DNA from 4 places in the Vibrio sp. 1402 genome. Region 1 is predicted to be linked to each of the others. Evidence: predicted binding sites of a transcription regulator. Region 1 holds the regulator's gene; each other region holds the start of a gene.
The links. Region 1 encodes PurR, which represses purine synthesis genes. Its sites were predicted from a motif close to TNANGNAAACGTTTNCNTNA; they were not measured.

Region 1 (4,217 bases):
GTAAAAAAGTAAATCGCAGCCGAGAATACAAAATTCTGATCGATGTATGTAGTTAGTGCTTCTTGTTGGGCTTTTGCATTCTCTAAGGTTAAATACTGGCCAAAGTTAATACCTAAAAAGACGATAGCCGCTAGTAGGATGAGACCTAATATCAGTTTCTTATTCATAATTTTGATTCCAATTTGGGATATATGTAATAAGACAGTAGGAAAACCGAAAAAATTTCACAAAAAAACCGCAGATTAGACTGCGGTTTTACAAGATAGTTTTTAGGCCGACTTTTATTGGAGGCCGTTCATCAACTCATCTCGGCGAGCTTGAGGTACCACACTCCAATGAGTGCCGTTGATAGCACCTTCTAGTGCCCATAGCAACTCAATGTTGACGGTTGCAGAGTGCGTATCTCTTATCGCTTTATAGGCGTTAAGCGCACCTTCCTCTTCAAGCTTCTCTACGGATTCGATGCCGGCTTTTTTTAGCATGCGCTCGGTAGCCAGTCGTAAGTTAGGCAAATCTTTCAAACGGTTAGGCTTTGTACTTGCTTGCTGTTCTTTCTCAAGCTTTGCCTTTTTCAATGATTGATTCGCTACTTCGATTAAGCGTTCGCTTGATTCCCATAAATCGCTGGAAATAGCGTAGTACTTTGTAACGACTGGAAAGCCACGTTTTTTATAAACGTAAGGCTTTAGCCCTTGTTTCTCGAAGTCAGATGAAGTTTTTTGGTCTGCTCTGATATGAAGCTGATTGTTTACCACTAGTGCAAACATTGTTTCATCAGCGAATAGTCCGAAGCCACCAAACATTGAGCGCGACTTGATATTACCAAGTGCCTCAAATAGCTTCATAGAGTCTTTGAGTATCGGTTTATCCATGTTTTGTTATCTCGGTGTAATTAATATTACGCCACCAAAAGTCAGGTCCGAGAGAGTAGCAAACATGCGTAAAAACAATGTCATTACAGAGTAAAGTCATTGCTTACACACTTGCCATCGGTAACCCCGCTACCTTCCATATCGTAATATGGTTCAGGCCGGAGGCTTTGCGTCCCACTCTTTCGAATGGTTTGCCCTGTGCGTGACACAATGAGCATACTTCTTATATTGAATTAACATCACGGTTTAGCGTTAAAAGTGTGATTTCGGTTCAATAAAAATGATAGATTGAATGCTCTATTTTGCATATGGAAAGGTGCAAATTGGCCTTTGAAAAGGAGTTCTTAATATATATTACATTTATATAAAACAGGGAGTTAACGTTAGTCAATTGTTATTAGAGTGGTGTGAAGTATTAGAGAATGCTTAATTTTTCCAAAAAAATAAGCGCCCCTGTAGAGCGCTTATTTAACACGGTTAAATACAGTGAAATTTAGTTCATTTTCTTCACAGTATTTCGAATTACAAGCTCAGGTTGCATCTCGAAAATTCGTTTTTCGTGTTCTTTATCTTTGATACGCTCAAGTAGAATTTCGAATGCATTTTTACCAACACGACGTTTAGGTTGGTGGATAGTCGTTAGCGGTGGAGAGAAGTATTCCGCAAGCTCGATGTTGTCGTAGCCGATCACTGAAATATCTTCAGGAATTTTGATCCCGTTTTGTTGCAAGCGGCTCATTAGGCCTAGAGCCATTGTGTCGTTAAAACAGAATACCGCCGTCGGGCGCTTGTCCATTGCGGTAATTTTATCTGCAACTAATACGGCCGTATCACATTCAAAGTTACCTTCAAGGATCCAGTCTTCATTTACAGCTAGGTTCGCTTCGCTCATTGCGCGACGGAAACCTGCAATGCGCTCTTGGCAAGCAAGCTTTTCAAAATGACCGCTTAGACAAGCGATATCCGTATGACCATTGTCAATCAGATGTTTGGTTGCAATGTAGCCACCTTCTTCTGAGTTATCCATGATCTTGTCTGCTTGTGAGCTCTCTGGGCCCCAATCCATGACCACTTTAGGAATGTCCGCATGACGGTCAAGCATCTCTTTTAGTTCTTCGGTTAAGTCAGAACACATCACTAGGATGCCATCAACGCGCTTTTCAGCCAGCATACGAATGTAATCGCGTTGTTTTTCGTAAATCCCGCCTGTGTTACATAAAATCAGAGTATAGCCTTGGCGGTAACAGTAGCTCTCAACGCCATCAATCACTTCTGAGAAAAATAGGTTAGTTGATTGAGTTACTAACATGCCAATCGTACGAGTTGAGTTGCATTTTAGGCTGCGTGCAACGGCACTTGGCGCGTAATTCAGCTCGTCAACGGCTTTCATTACTTTTTCTTGCGTTGCTTCTGCAACGAAACGCGTTTTATTGATAACGTGCGAAACTGTCGTAGTGGAAACGCCGGCTAAGCGAGCAACGTCTTTTATCGTGGCCATAAATGGTGTCCTGTATCGAGCTACTGAAATATGTCGTATTGGATGTACCTGATGCTCTAATGGTTTCACACCTAGCAATCTAAAATTGGCGCTAAGTGTCTCGGCAGCGGTTGATCCAAGTGCGACAAAAGGGTGCGTAGCAGCATCGGTCGATGAATTTTATCTTTTTTCTATCTGATGAGAAATTGCCATCAACCTGTTAAGAAAACACAAAAACCGCTATATTTCAGCGGTTTACATATAAATCATATTTAATCGTTTGCGCTCACATTTTAGCCCTATGTGGACTGACTAGCAATGTTTTCAGCAAGAGATTTGTGTATTTGAAGTCACATTTTGACTGCTAAATAACCAAGCGTCTTTGCGCTAAGTTAAGGCAAACGAATATTATACCCAAGTTACTTACAATTGGTCACTTTCAGGCATACAGGAAGCCCGATAGGCAGGCTCCCTAAAAATAGGCGGCAATTATTCCCCAAGAAGGTAGGCGCTGTCTAGTTTACAAAATGCAACTAATAGTTTCGCGACACTCGAGTAAAATCCAAATTCGTCGAATTTTTTACATTTGTCTGAAAACTGAGGTAACCAAGACATCAATTGTTGCTGGATAAAGTCGTTTTGTTTAACGAAGGCTTCTTCCATGTGTTTTTCTTGTTCAAGCTCGTTTGAGCGGATAATCATGTTCCCGAGAAAGTCGAGCTCAACGGCTAAGTGATCCGCAGGTTCCTTTAGGTTTTCGTCTACTTGAACGCCAAATTCAGCCATCAACTTTTCCATTTCCTCAGCTGGCTTGTCATTCAGTAAACCTGATTCACCAATGTACATGGATGCGTAAGGAAGAGCGCCGTATTTTTCTGTCTTCAAAAACAGTTCACAAAAGTCAGCTGCAAGCTCTAGTTGTGCATCTTCACGATCTTGTAACCGATTCAATGCATCAACTAGGCTATCAACAGCTGGTTTCAGCGACTCATTTTCACCTAAACCTGCGAGAAAACTGCGAATTTCAACACTGTGATAGGCTTCCAATTCTTTCTCTGTTAGTTCTTTTGCGAACAAGCTCGAAAACCACCAGTAAATTTCAGCGCGTTTTTCATTAAAAGCTTTCACTTCTTGCATTTTGGGCTCCTGAATGATGCTTCAAGTCATGCATCACAAAGTCAATTAGGGATATCCCCTAAGTGTAATCAATTAAAATGAATAGCAGTAACTATAATTGTTATGTTTTATGGTCAAAAATGACCGTTTATTAATAGCAATGGGCAAGCTTGTTTTGAATCAATAAAAACGCTAAATCTTGCGTTTTAATGTATCTATGACTAGAAATGTTACTAGTTATGAATAGAATACGTCTTGGATAATAAGAAGACAGAAAAGTGGTGTAAATGAGCTATCACGTATTAGTCGTAGAAGATGATGTTGTAACTCGTAGTAAGCTTGCGGGATATTTCCAAAATGAGGGCTACCAAGTCAGCGAAGCAGAGAGTGGCGCAGAAATGCGTGAAGTTTTGCAAGCGGGCGATGTAGACCTGATCATGCTGGATATTAACCTGCCTGGTGAAGACGGCCTGATGCTTACTCGTGAGTTACGTAGCCAATCGGATATTGGTATCATATTAGTAACAGGACGCACGGATAGCATTGATAAAATCGTAGGCCTAGAAATGGGTGCTGACGATTATGTGACAAAACCTTTTGAACTGAGAGAGCTGTTAGTTCGCGTTAAAAACTTGCTGTGGCGTATTTCAGCAGCGCGCAGTGGCAGCTCGAAAGCGAATGAAACCAGTGAAGAGCACATTGTGCGCTTTGGGGAGTGGACATTCGACATTCAACGTCGCGCACTTAGCCGC
Region 2 (4,217 bases), on a different contig from region 1:
AATGAATCGTTGCTGATCGGCGATTGAAAATACTTGGGCGTCAGTCGTGATCACTTCATTAAAGGTTACGATACCTGTTTCGATTTTACCCAATTCAGTTTTAAGCAGCTCAGTGTAGTGGTTGAACAGCTCAGCAAGCTTGTCTTGGTTTTCGACAGGAAGCGCGACAGTAACAAACGCTTCGCGAGGGATTGCATTACGTAAGCTACCACCACGGAATTCGACTAAACGTAAATCAAGCTCTTGAGCATGACCGGCAAGGAAACGACCAAGTAATTTGTTGGCATTACCGCGACCTGTGTGAATGTCACAACCTGAGTGACCACCTTTTAGGCCTTTCAGCGTCAGTTGGCGTGTTACAAAACCTGCAGGCGTTGATTCTCGAGAAATATCGAAAGTCATGGTGCCATCAACGCCACCTGCACAACCCATGTAGACTTCGCCTTCTTGCTCAGAGTCTGTATTTAGAAGAATCTCACCCTCTAACCAACCAGCTTCAAGGCCAAATGCGCCAGTCATGCCTGCTTCTTCATCAATCGTCAGCAGAACTTCGAGTGGACCGTGCTTAATATCTTTAGATGCCAATACAGCAAGGCAAGAAGCCATACCAATACCGTTATCTGCACCAAGCGTCGTGCCTTTCGCAGTTACCCATTCGCCATCGATGTAAGGTTGGATTGGATCTTTGGTGAAGTCGTGTTCAGTGTCTTCGTTTTTCTGCGGCACCATGTCGATGTGTGCTTGAAGTACAACAGCCTTCTTATTTTCCATTCCTGGTGTCGCGGGCTTTTTGATGAACACGTTACCGGTTGGATCACGGCGAACGTCAAAGCCTTGCTCTGTTGCCCAGTTGATAATGTACTGTGCTAATGCTTCTTCATGTTTCGATGGATGAGGGATTGAACAAATCTTATCGAAAAACTGCCAAAGTGGAGCAGGTGATAAGGTACTGATCTCAGAATGGAACTCAGACACGGAGGACTCCTTTTGATGTGCTTTGCCAAATATATACCGTAAAAATATTGTCAAGGTAGCATTAAATGCTAGACGATTTGGCCTTCAAATTGCCGTTAGCATACCACCAGATAAGGAGTACGAGTAGTCGCGATCACAAGGATTTCTCTCAGAACTGTCACAGTTTGTGAATACAATAACAAGCACTATGTGTTCTCTATCATACATTCTGAAAGTGGCTTTATTTTTTAATTCATAAAATTGTAATTTAATTACACATAAACTTTGATAAAGGTCAATTTATGCATTTTTTGTGATTTCAATCACTAAAATGCTTGTAATTAAATTTCTTGGTGGTATATTTGTAACCAGCTTCTGAGAGAAGAATGAAATGCTCAAAGGATGAGTCCGTTTTATCGCCTCCAAGGAACCGAGAAATCAACGAATGTTTAATTGATTTAAAAGGTGATAGTTATGAAAGGTTTACCAAGTACAATGTTCTGGAATAGCAAGTCTGTTTACACCGGTAACTTTGTATACCCAACAAGCTTTGGCTACTAAGTGAAGTCAACGCATGTGACTCGAACAGTTTGTTCACCCCTATAAATTGGAATTTTTTTTCAGTGATAGTGCTGACATGATTCACCGCCACCCAAATTGGGTGGCGTTTTTTTATCTCTATTTTCTCTTCCTGACTCACTTATTGCCATCAAAGCCTTCTTCTATTCCCCATTCTTCGGTTTTATCGACTTTTCCATCAAATCTGTTAGATACCATGTTTAAAATGGGCCTTTTTCATCTGAAAGTTTAGTACATTGCTCAGTTTTTATTCTCTTTTAGAGAACTGTGTTATCTGGGTTACCTATTGTTTTATAAGAATATATTTCTTTGCTTGCTTTGATAGATTAGAGAATGTGTTTCATATCCAAAGAAAAAAAACGCATTAGAGTGAAGATTCTATCTAGAATTTGCTATTTGATAACTTTATAATTCCCGCCAATCGATTACGCAACCGTTTACTTTTTACCTTTACAGGATTCGATCATGCTCGAGAGGCTTTTTAAACTCAGTGAAAATGGCACAAATGTGCGCACTGAGATCATTGCAGGTGTTACGACCTTCCTAACTATGGCTTACATTATTTTTGTAAACCCAGCGATCCTGTCGGATACCGGTATGGACCGTGGCGCCATTTTTGTTGCGACTTGTCTTGCTGCCGCAATCGGCTGTTTTATTATGGGATTTGTTGCCAATTACCCAATCGCACAGGCACCAGGAATGGGCCTGAACGCATTTTTCACTTACTCTGTTGTATTGGGAATGGGTTATACGTGGCAAGTTGCGTTAGCGGCTGTATTTGTTTCTGGCCTTCTGTTCATTCTTTTAAGCGTATTTAAGATCCGTGAGTGGATTATTAACTCGATCCCGCATTCTCTACGAACAGGTATTTCAGCTGGTATTGGTCTTTTCTTAGCGTTTATCGCATTAAAAAATGCAGGTATCGTCGTTGATAACCCAGCGACATTAGTTTCTATGGGAGAGATCACATCATTGCCATCTGTATTGGCCGCGATTGGTTTCTTTCTTACGATTGCATTGGTTCACCGTGGTGTGAAAGGTGCGGTGATGATCGCCATTCTTGGCGTTACAGCGCTTGGTCTTCTATTTGGTGATGTGCAGTGGGGCGGTATTATGTCAACGCCACCAAGCATTGCGCCAACTTTCATGCAACTGGATTTCTCTGGTTTGTTTGAAGTAGGCATGATTTCCGTCGTATTTGCTTTCCTATTTGTCGATTTATTTGACACCGCAGGTACGCTCGTTGGCGTTTCTCAAAAAGCAGGCCTAACTGATGAGAATGGCAACATCCCTCGTTTAAACAAAGCGTTACTTGCAGACTCAACAGCAACGTCAGTAGGTGCATTACTTGGTACCTCCAACACGACATCTTATATTGAAAGCGTTTCTGGTGTAGCTGCGGGTGGGCGTACTGGTCTAACAGCCGTGGTTGTTGGTGTACTCTTCCTACTTGCTCTATTGTTCTCACCACTTGCGGGTATGATCCCTGCTTATGCAACGTCAGGTGCGCTATTCTATGTGGCGATCTTGATGCTGTCTGGGCTAGTAAGCATTGATTGGCGTGACCTAACTGAAGCGTCCCCAGTTGTTGTGACTTGTTTAGTTATGCCGCTAACATTCTCGATTGCAGAAGGTATCACGTTAGGCTTTATCGCATACGCGGCGATCAAGTTATTCAGCGGTAAGGGCCGTGAAGTGTCGATGAGTGTATGGGTGATGTCAGCCATCTTCATCGTTAAATACCTCGTCGGTTAATTTCTCGAGCAAAAAGCCAGTGTGGATTTATTCACGCTGGCTTTTTCTTTTTTTACGTTGTTCACAGAAGACGGTTTTTCTGCGGAATAGGCAGAGAATTTTGATATCACCGTTGGTATTAGCGGTGTGTTTCGGTAGAATAATCGTTTGCGCAGCTTGAAATCCTCGTCTCCAAACATTTTGGAGAAGTTAGTGAGCATTCCGCTTTTGAGTGACTTCGCTAGATTTTGAGGATGCATATTTTCAAATTATTAGGTTATTACAATGAGTAAAAAATTCATTATCACTTGGGATGCAATGCAGACTTACTGCCGTGAACTGGCTGAGAAACAAATGCCAGCTGAGCAATGGAAAGGAATTTGGGCGGTAAGCCGCGGCGGTTTGGTTCCAGGCGCTATTTTGGCTCGTGAACTGGGTATTCGTTACGTTGATACAATCTGTATTTCAAGCTACGACCATGATCATCAGCGCGATATGACGGTACTAAAAGCACCTGAAGGTGATGGCGAAGGTTACCTAATCGTTGAAGACCTAGTAGACAGTGGTGATACAGCGCGCAAACTACGTGAGATGTATCCAAAAGCGAAAATGATCGCTGTGTGTGCGAAACCATCAGGCAAAGAGCTGCTGGATGATTACGTTGTAGATATTGCTCAAGACACTTGGATCGAGCAGCCTTGGGATATGTCAATCCAGTATGCTGAGCCAGTAAACCGCAAGCAAAAATAAACGCGGTTAAAGAATATTGAGAAATGCCCCTTTATAGGGGCATTTTTTTTATTATGATATTAAATCATGCTAATAGCCTAGGGTTCTTCCTATGTCTGAAGACGTCAGTAAAAATCTTTCCGAAACTTTGTTCGTGAAACATAAGCAAGCAAAAGAAACCTCCGCGCTTACCCAGTACATGCCGACCAGTAAAAAAATAC
Region 3 (4,217 bases), on a different contig from region 1:
CTGCAAGAAGAAGATTTTGCACCGCTGTTTCGTAACAGTTTGATTATGGCGCTGCTGATCATTGCTGGTGGTTGGTTGTTTATTCGTTTGCAAAACCGTCCACTTTTGGCTTTAGAGAGAGCCGCGAAAGACGTCGGTCGAGGCGAAATCCCGCCCCCCTTAGCAGAGAAAGGCGCATCGGAGATTCGCTCTGTAACTCGAGCCTTTAATCAAATGTCGAAAGGTATTCAAGAGCTAGAAGAAGACCGAGCCTTATTAATGGCGGGGATTAGCCATGACTTACGAACGCCTCTGACGCGTATTCGCCTAGCGACAGAAATGATGTCTCCTGAGGACAGCTATCTTGCGGAGGGGATCATTAGCGATACGGAAGAATGCAATGAGATCATCAGTCAGTTTATGGATTATCTCAAACCGGTGAACCAAGAATCGTTTGAAGCGGTTGATATCAGTACGATTGCCAGTGACGTCGCCAGTTCTGAAGGTGGTTATGAGGTTGAAATTGAAACAGATCTTAATCTTAACTTGCCGCCAGCCAAAGGAAGCGCGATTGCGATTAAGAGGGCGATCAGTAACTTAGTTGTGAATGCGCTACGTTATGGTAATGGCTGGGTCAAAATCAGCACTGGTGTGACAGCAGATAAGCAGCTAGTGTGGATTTCAGTAGAGGACAACGGACCGGGTATCGAGCATTCTCAAATCGCGAGGTTATTTGAACCCTTTACGCGTGGTGACACCGCTCGCGGTAGTGAAGGCACTGGGCTAGGGTTGGCGATTGTGAAGCGTATAATCAGCCAGCATTCAGGCTCTGTAGTGATGCGTAATCGCAGTGAAGGCGGTTTAATCGCTCAAATCAGCTTTCCTACCAAGTAAGTCGATGGCCCGCACCCTTTCAAACAAAAAGCCCAACCTAAATAGGTTGGGCTTTTCTTATTCTCAATAATCTTAAGACTCTTTCACTTCCTGAGGAAGTTCATCTTCGTCTTCCAGTTTCTCTGGCAGAAGTAGATTTAAAATGATCGCTGTGATGCCACCTGCTGCAACACCAGTTGAGAAAATACTCTTAATAAATTCTGGCATAAATTGCAGGATCTCTGGTTTTTGTGCGATACCAAGTCCCATTGAGAAGGATAAGGCCATGATCAGAATTGCGCGGCGATCGAGCTCAACACGAGAGATAATACGCACACCAGCGGCAGCAATCGTACCAAACATGACAATCGTTGCGCCGCCAAGTACTGGCTCAGGAATCAACTGAACAAAGCTAGCGACGCCAGGAAACAAGCCAAGAATCACTAACATGCCTGAAATAAAGTAACCCACGTAGCGGCTCGCGACTCCTGTTAGCATGATGATGCCGTTATTCTGGCTAAACGTTGAGTTCGGGAAGCTGTTGAAAACGGCTGCGATTGCAGAGTTTAAGCCGTCTGCTAACACACCGCCCTTAATGCGTTTCATGTACACTGGGCCTTTTACTGGCTCACCAGACACTTCAGATGTTGCGGTAATATCACCGATGGCCTCTAGTGCGGTAATAAAGAAAATCAGTACCAGCGGAATGAACAGAGACCAGTCAAACGATAAGCCATATTGCATTGGTACGGGCAGTGCTACGATCTCAGTTGCGCCTAGCTGAGAAGTATCTACCATCCCCATAAAATACGCCATGATGTAGCCCACTAGCATCGCAATCACGATTGAAGCCACACGGATGTATGGGTTTTTCGAGCGGTTTAAAATCACAATTAATCCAAGTACCGTCCCAGCCAGAGCAAGTTTGTCTAAGCTGCCGAAGGTTCCTTCATTTAATGCTGCGTAGCCACCGCCCATTGATACTAAGCCGACTTGAATCAGTGTGAGACCGATAAGAGTGACGACGATGCCTGAAACGAGCGGAGTGATGATTCGGCGGGCATGATCCAATACGCGAGATAGGAAAATTTCTGCAAATGATGCGACTAAAATCGTACCAAAAATGGCAGCCATCATGGTGCTGATGTCTGCTCCACCGGCTTTCAGCGATAGGCCTGCTCCAATAATAGGACCTAAAAAGTTAAAGCTGGTGCCTTGAACAGAGAGCAAACCAGAGCCAATTGGGCCAACGGTGCGAATTTGAATAAACGAAGACACGCCTGACGCAAACAAAGACATGCTGATGATGGTATTCGTTTGGTCTGCTGGTACACCCAAAGACTGACAGATGATCAGTGAGGGAGTGATAACCGCGACGAACATCGCCAATAAGTGCTGAAGTGCGGCAAAAATGGTTTGAGGCAAAGGTGGTCGATCGTTGAGTTGATAGACCAGTTCCGAAGATCGGTTTGAAGTTGTCATTGTTTGTCTCGCTAGTCGCAATATTTCCCTAGTTCTCGCTGAATGGGAGAGCAGGGTGGAGTTGACGTCGTTACCTGTGATTGCTGTTAATCAGAGTCAACTCAGGTTGGTGGAGTGTGATCTAACACACTTAAAAATTTGTGCGCGATTATAGAGAGATTTACTCAAAAAGCAAACGTTTGCTTTGTTTTTGGCGCATTAAAAAACGAGCCATTTGGCTCGCTTTCAATCATTACGCTTTGGAGTAAATATCCCGCTCACCCAACCAGCGATCGATAATCGCTGTTGCGTTAGTCGGGTAATTGTCATGAATATGACGCGCAATACGCTGAACTTCGGGAATCAGGCGTTGATCTCGAACTAAGTCTGCGATTTTGAAATCAGCAAGACCTGTCTGCTTTGTACCCAATAGTTCTCCAGGGCCACGAATTTCTAGGTCTTTCTGCGCAATGACGAAGCCATCGTTACTTTCACGTAGTACTCCGAGACGTTTTTGCGCGGTTTTTGACAGCGGAGAGTGGTACAGCAGCACACAATGGCTAGCAACGGAACCTCGGCCCACGCGACCTCTTAACTGGTGTAATTGTGCCAAACCAAGACGTTCAGGGTTTTCTATGATCATCAAGCTAGAGTTTGGCACATCCACACCAACTTCAATCACTGTCGTTGCGACCAGCAAATGCAGTTTATTGTCTTTGAAATCTTGCATCACCGCTTGTTTCTCTGCCGGCTTCATTCGTCCGTGTACTAGACCAATTTTTACGTCCGGTAGCTTACGTTGAAGCTCTTCAGCGGTATCTGCCGCGGCTTGCGCTTCTAATACTTCCGACTCATCAATCAGAGTACACACCCAATATGCCTGCTTGCCTTCGTTTAAGCAGGCATTTCGGACACGCTCGACGATGTCGTCACGTTTTGTATCTGGAATGGCAACGGTTTGAATCGGCGTTCGACCCGGTGGTAGCTCGTCAATCACGGAAGTTTCCAGATCGGCGTAAGCGGTCATAGCTAAGGTGCGAGGAATAGGCGTCGCCGTCATGATCAACTGATGTGGGTAGGCGCCTTGTTTTGCGCCTTTTTCACGCAATTCTAATCGCTGATGGACACCGAAGCGGTGCTGTTCATCAATGATGACCAAAGCAAGGTGATGAAATTCAACGTGCTCTTGGAATAGCGCGTGAGTACCCACTACCATTTGTGCTTCACCACTGGCAATACGAGCCAGCTCGGCTTCCTTTGCCTTACCTTTGAGTTTACCCGCTAACCAACCGACTTGAATGCCCATGGTTTCAAACCAGTTTGCGAAGTTGATAGCGTGTTGCTCGGCCAATAGTTCGGTTGGCGCCATGAGTGCCACCTGATGGCCATGCTCAATGGCTCTAACAGCGGCCAAAGCGGCAACCAACGTTTTCCCCGAACCAACATCGCCTTGCACTAATCGCATCATTGGGTGCGGTTTTTCTAGATCGGCTTCAATCTCTTGTACTACTCGGGTTTGAGCGTTTGTAGGAGAGAAAGGCAGTTGGGCTAAAAGCTGCGTTTTTAGTTTATTACAAGGACCGAGAGGTAGCGCTGAATCCTTCTGACCTTTGCTACGCACCGCCAGCATCGATAAGTTTTGTGCTAGCAATTCTTCCATAATTAAGCGGATTTGGGCAGGATGTTTGCCTTCGTCAAACTCATCTAAATTAATGGTTGGTGGTGGGCGATGAATGGTGTGCAGCGCTTGCGACATCGTGATTTGATGGTCATACAACCCAGCTGGAAGTAATTCCTGCACTGCGGTTTTATCAAGCAGGGCTAAAGCTTGTTCGGTAAGGTTGCGCAATGTGATTTGGCGTAAACCATCTGTAGTGGGATAAACAGGAGTTAAGCTCTGTTCT
Region 4 (4,217 bases), on a different contig from region 1:
CGGCTGTAACCATTACCCAAGCTGTGATTACATTAAACCGCTACACAGCAATGATGGGCACATCGTGAAAGAGTTGGGTGTGCCTTGTCCTGAGTGTGGCAATGAGTTGGTTCTCCGCCAAGGGCGCTACGGTATGTTCGTTGGTTGTAGCCATTACCCGGCTTGTCATCATATTGAGTCGATTAATCAACCTGAGCCAGAAAAGCAGTCGCAAGAGCACCACGCGTGTCCTGAATGCGGTAAAGGTCATTTAGTTGAACGTAAGACGCGTTTTGGTAAAACTTTCTACGCATGTGATAACTACCCTAAATGCAAATTTGCAGTGAATCTCCCTCCGGTAAAGGGGAGGTGCGAAGAATGTGGTTTTACGTTGTTGGTGGAGAAGAAACTCGCCAGTGGTGTGAAATTGCAATGTGCCAACCGTAAGTGCCAGCACACTCAACAAGGGTAAATACATCAAAGGAATTAAAAAGGGTCGCATCGTGCGACCCTTTGTGGTTTTTGGGGCTAGATTTTAGCGTTGTGCTTGTTTCGCAAACTCGTGCACGGCTGGGAATGTCATTGGATCTAAGACCTTCGCGAGAGCGCACAACCTACGGTGCAACTCTCCTGGGTAGTCACCGCATACGTTGATGTGACCCATTTTGCGCCCTTCGCGCTTCTCTTTGCCGTACCAATGGATGTGACAACCATCCATGGCGAGCAGCGTTTCTGGCAACGTATCTTCACCAAGAATATTCACCATTGAGGTTTCACGAACCAATTTCGTACTACCTAATGGTAAGCCGCATACTGCGCGCAGATGGTTTTCAAACTGACACGTTTCTGCACCTTGCTGTGTCCAGTGACCAGAGTTGTGCACGCGTGGAGCAATCTCATTCACTAAAAGTGCCCCATCGACATCAAAGAACTCAAGCGCTAATACGCCAACGTAATCTAGGCTATCTGCGACAGCCGTGAACATTTGCTTTGCTTGTTCCTGTAACTCTGGCGCATCAATCGCAGTAGAAAGACTCAATACACCGTTGGTGTGAACATTCTCTGCCAGAGGGTACACTTCCACATTTCCATCTTTGCTTCGAGCACCAACTAGTGATACTTCGCGGTTAAAAGGAACAAACTCTTCAGCAACAATCGCTTGAGTTGGTGTTGCCGCGATGCACTCTGCCATCTCAGTCCAAATGTCGTCGACTTGAGAAGCTTCTTTTAAGCGCCATTGGCCTTTACCATCGTAGCCACCCAATGCACTTTTCAGAACCATTGGCATACCAACGTGTTCAATTGCGCGCTCAAAGTCTTCACGAGTTTCAATGACGTAGTATTTCGCGTTGCGCACGCCAGCATCATCAAGCAGTGCTTTTTCAATACGGCGATCACCACCTGCTTTGATGGCTTGCGTACTTGGTAGGAACTTGCCGCTCGCTTCGCAAACCTTTAGCACGTCATGTGGAATATGCTCGAACTCGGCAGTAATCACATCAACTTGCGTAATCGCATTTTCCAAGCCATGGCCAAGTACCTGTTGAGTTAAAGGGTGAACGACATCACCGCTGCTGACATCGTAAGCTGAAATTTGAATATTCAGTGGCGCACCAGCCAGAGACATCATACGAGCCAACTGACCCGCACCAAGAACCAGTACATGCATCTGATTAATCCTCTGCAGGGTTTGGATTTGCGAGAACTGTTTCCGTTTGCTCATTACGGAATGCTTCTACCTTCGCCATGATGTTTTCATCATGAGTGCCTAGGATTTGCGCTGCTAGGATACCGGCGTTTGCTGCGCCCGCTTCGCCAATCGCCAATGTACCAACCGCAACTCCCTTTGGCATCTGTACAATAGAGAGCAGTGAATCCATACCTTTCAGTGCACGAGACTGAACGGGAACCCCAAGCACTGGCAAACTAGTAAACGCCGCCGCCATACCTGGTAGGTGGGCTGCACCACCTGCGCCTGCGATGATAACTTTGATGCCGCGTTCTTTTGCGCCACTAGCGTAGTCAGCCAGTAATTGAGGAGTTCGGTGTGCTGACACGACTTTTGTTTCGTAAGGCACGCCAAATTGATCTAGCATGTCCGCTGCTAGTTTCATGGTTGGCCAATCGGATTTAGAACCCATGATGATACCGACTTTCATCTCAAACTCCTTTAAGCTGCAAAAAATTAGGTGAGCTATAAATTTGTGCGCATTATACGGGGATTTTTATCTCAAGCAAACGTTTGCGTCTTGTTGTTGGCGCTATTGATACATTTTATAAAAAAATTGCTTTAGTGTCTGAGAGTGAATATTTGTACACTTAGTGAAAACAACACAGTCAAACAAATAGGAAGTAATCGGTGGATAACTTTGAACAAGTGCTCAACGCACTCAAGCAAGGCGAAGTGATTGCCTATCCAACAGAAGGGGTTTTTGGTGTCGGATGTGATCCAGATAACCCAGAAGCAATTCAAAAGCTATTAGAGCTCAAGCAGCGTCCGGTAGAAAAAGGGCTGATTCTAATCGCGGCAAGTTATGATCAGCTTTTGCCTTATATTGATGAATCTCAGTTGACTGAAGAACAATTACAGACTGTTCATGCCACTTGGCCAGGCCCATACACTTGGATCATGCCAGCGAGCGATAAAGTATCCAACTGGGTTTCAGGGCAGTTTGATTCAATTGCGGTTCGTGTGACTGATCATCCTTTGGTGCAAAAAATGTGTAATGCATTCGGAAAGCCGTTAACCTCTACCAGCGCGAATCTCTCCAGCTTACCACCGTGTATGACCACGGAAGAAGTCGAAGAGCAGTTGGGTGATAAGCTGGTCGCCATTCTTCGTGGCGAGACCAGCGGTCGTGATAAACCCAGCGAGATTCGTGACGCCAAAACTTCACAAATATTAAGACAGGGTTAACCCTGCTAGCCAGCCATCATTAGGTTTCACGTAATAGGTAATAACGTATGTCAGCGATCGATAAGCACGCCGTAAAGCAGTTCTTGATGTCACTTCAGGACTCCATTTGTCAGCAGTTAGAACAAGAAGATGGAAAGGCCGTCTTTGTCGAAGATGCATGGCAACGTGAAAAAGGAGAGCGTCTGGGTGGCGGTGGTCGCTCACGTGTTTTGCGTGATGGCCTTGTTTTCGAGCAGGGAGGCGTGAACTTCTCGCATGTGGAAGGGAAAGAAATGCCAGCATCTGCGACAGCGCATCGCCCAGAGCTAGCGGGTCGTCGTTTTGAAGCGATGGGTGTTTCTTTGGTTATTCACCCTAAAAACCCTTATGTACCGACTTCACACGCCAATGTCCGCTTCTTTATTGCAGAAAAAGATGGCGAAGACCCAATTTGGTGGTTTGGTGGTGGTTTTGACCTAACGCCGTTCTATCCATTTGAAGAAGATTGCCAATCATGGCACGACACTGCAAAACTGCTTTGTGCGCCATTTGGTGACGATGTTTACCAAGAGCATAAAGCATGGTGTGACAAATACTTCTTCCTACCACATCGTAATGAAACTCGCGGTGTTGGCGGTTTGTTCTTTGATGATCTAAACCAGTGGGAATTTGATAAGTGTTTTGCTTACATCAAAGCAGTGGGTGAAGGCTATTGCCAGGCTTACTTGCCGATCGTTTCTCGTCGTAAAGAGTTCAAGTATGGTGAGCGTGAGCGTGAATTCCAACTATATCGTCGCGGCCGTTACGTAGAGTTCAACTTAGTGTATGACCGTGGCACCTTATTTGGTTTACAAAGTGGTGGGCGTACTGAGTCGATTCTGATGTCAATGCCGCCGCTCGCTCGCTGGGAGTACTGCTACGAGCCAGAAGCGGGATCGCCAGAAGCTGAACTTTACGAGCGATACCTAACGCCCCGAGAGTGGTAAGCACGGAATCTCCTTTTCTATATAGATAGATAGTGATAGGGTCATCTGTAATCAGGTGGCCCTGTTTTCTCTATATCTAAGTAAGGAACAAAGGTAAGGAAATGACCCAGCAAATCGATCGCTATGCCGTGTTTGGTAATCCTATCGGACACAGTAAGTCGCCATTCATTCACACCTTGTTTGCTCGTCAAACTAATCAATCTTTGGTGTATACCGCAGAAAGTGCACCTGTTGATGGTTTTATTGACGCGGCGAAGGTGTTTTTTGCTGAAGGTGGCAAGGGGTGCAACATCACTATGCCATTTAAAGAAGATGCTTATCAATTTGCTAGTCGATTGACAGAACGGGCTCAGTTA

Region 2: the regulator PurR is predicted to act here: its motif matches at 1,959-1,978, upstream of R7044_RS17910 (NCS2 family permease).
Region 3: the regulator PurR is predicted to act here: its motif matches at 2,502-2,521, upstream of R7044_RS06890 (uracil-xanthine permease family protein).
Region 4: the regulator PurR is predicted to act here: its motif matches at 2,210-2,229, upstream of purE (5-(carboxyamino)imidazole ribonucleotide mutase).

Annotation. Positions count from the first base shown of each region.
Region 1 is NZ_JAWOWE010000002.1:94,734-98,950, forward strand. It holds gene R7044_RS03880 (TVP38/TMEM64 family protein) at 1-167, opposite strand, end outside; gene R7044_RS03885 (TfoX/Sxy family DNA transformation protein) at 282-872, opposite strand; cyclic di-GMP riboswitch class I at 989-1,078, opposite strand; gene purR (HTH-type transcriptional repressor PurR) at 1,366-2,370, opposite strand; gene torD (molecular chaperone TorD) at 2,839-3,486, opposite strand; gene torR (two-component system response regulator TorR) at 3,753-4,217, shown strand, end outside.
Region 2 is NZ_JAWOWE010000010.1:123,337-127,553, forward strand. It holds gene R7044_RS17905 (aminoacyl-histidine dipeptidase) at 1-975, opposite strand, end outside; gene R7044_RS17910 (NCS2 family permease) at 1,999-3,288, shown strand; gene tet(34) (oxytetracycline resistance phosphoribosyltransferase domain-containing protein Tet(34)) at 3,553-4,017, shown strand; gene frsA (esterase FrsA) at 4,109-4,217, shown strand, end outside.
Region 3 is NZ_JAWOWE010000003.1:120,647-124,863, forward strand. It holds gene envZ (two-component system sensor histidine kinase EnvZ) at 1-873, shown strand, start outside; gene R7044_RS06890 (uracil-xanthine permease family protein) at 946-2,334, opposite strand; gene recG (ATP-dependent DNA helicase RecG) at 2,567-4,217, opposite strand, start outside.
Region 4 is NZ_JAWOWE010000015.1:75,865-80,081, forward strand. It holds gene R7044_RS21105 (type I DNA topoisomerase) at 1-451, shown strand, start outside; gene R7044_RS21110 (5-(carboxyamino)imidazole ribonucleotide synthase) at 515-1,648, opposite strand; gene purE (5-(carboxyamino)imidazole ribonucleotide mutase) at 1,653-2,138, opposite strand; gene R7044_RS21120 (L-threonylcarbamoyladenylate synthase) at 2,339-2,896, shown strand; gene hemF (oxygen-dependent coproporphyrinogen oxidase) at 2,944-3,861, shown strand; gene aroE (shikimate dehydrogenase) at 3,963-4,217, shown strand, end outside.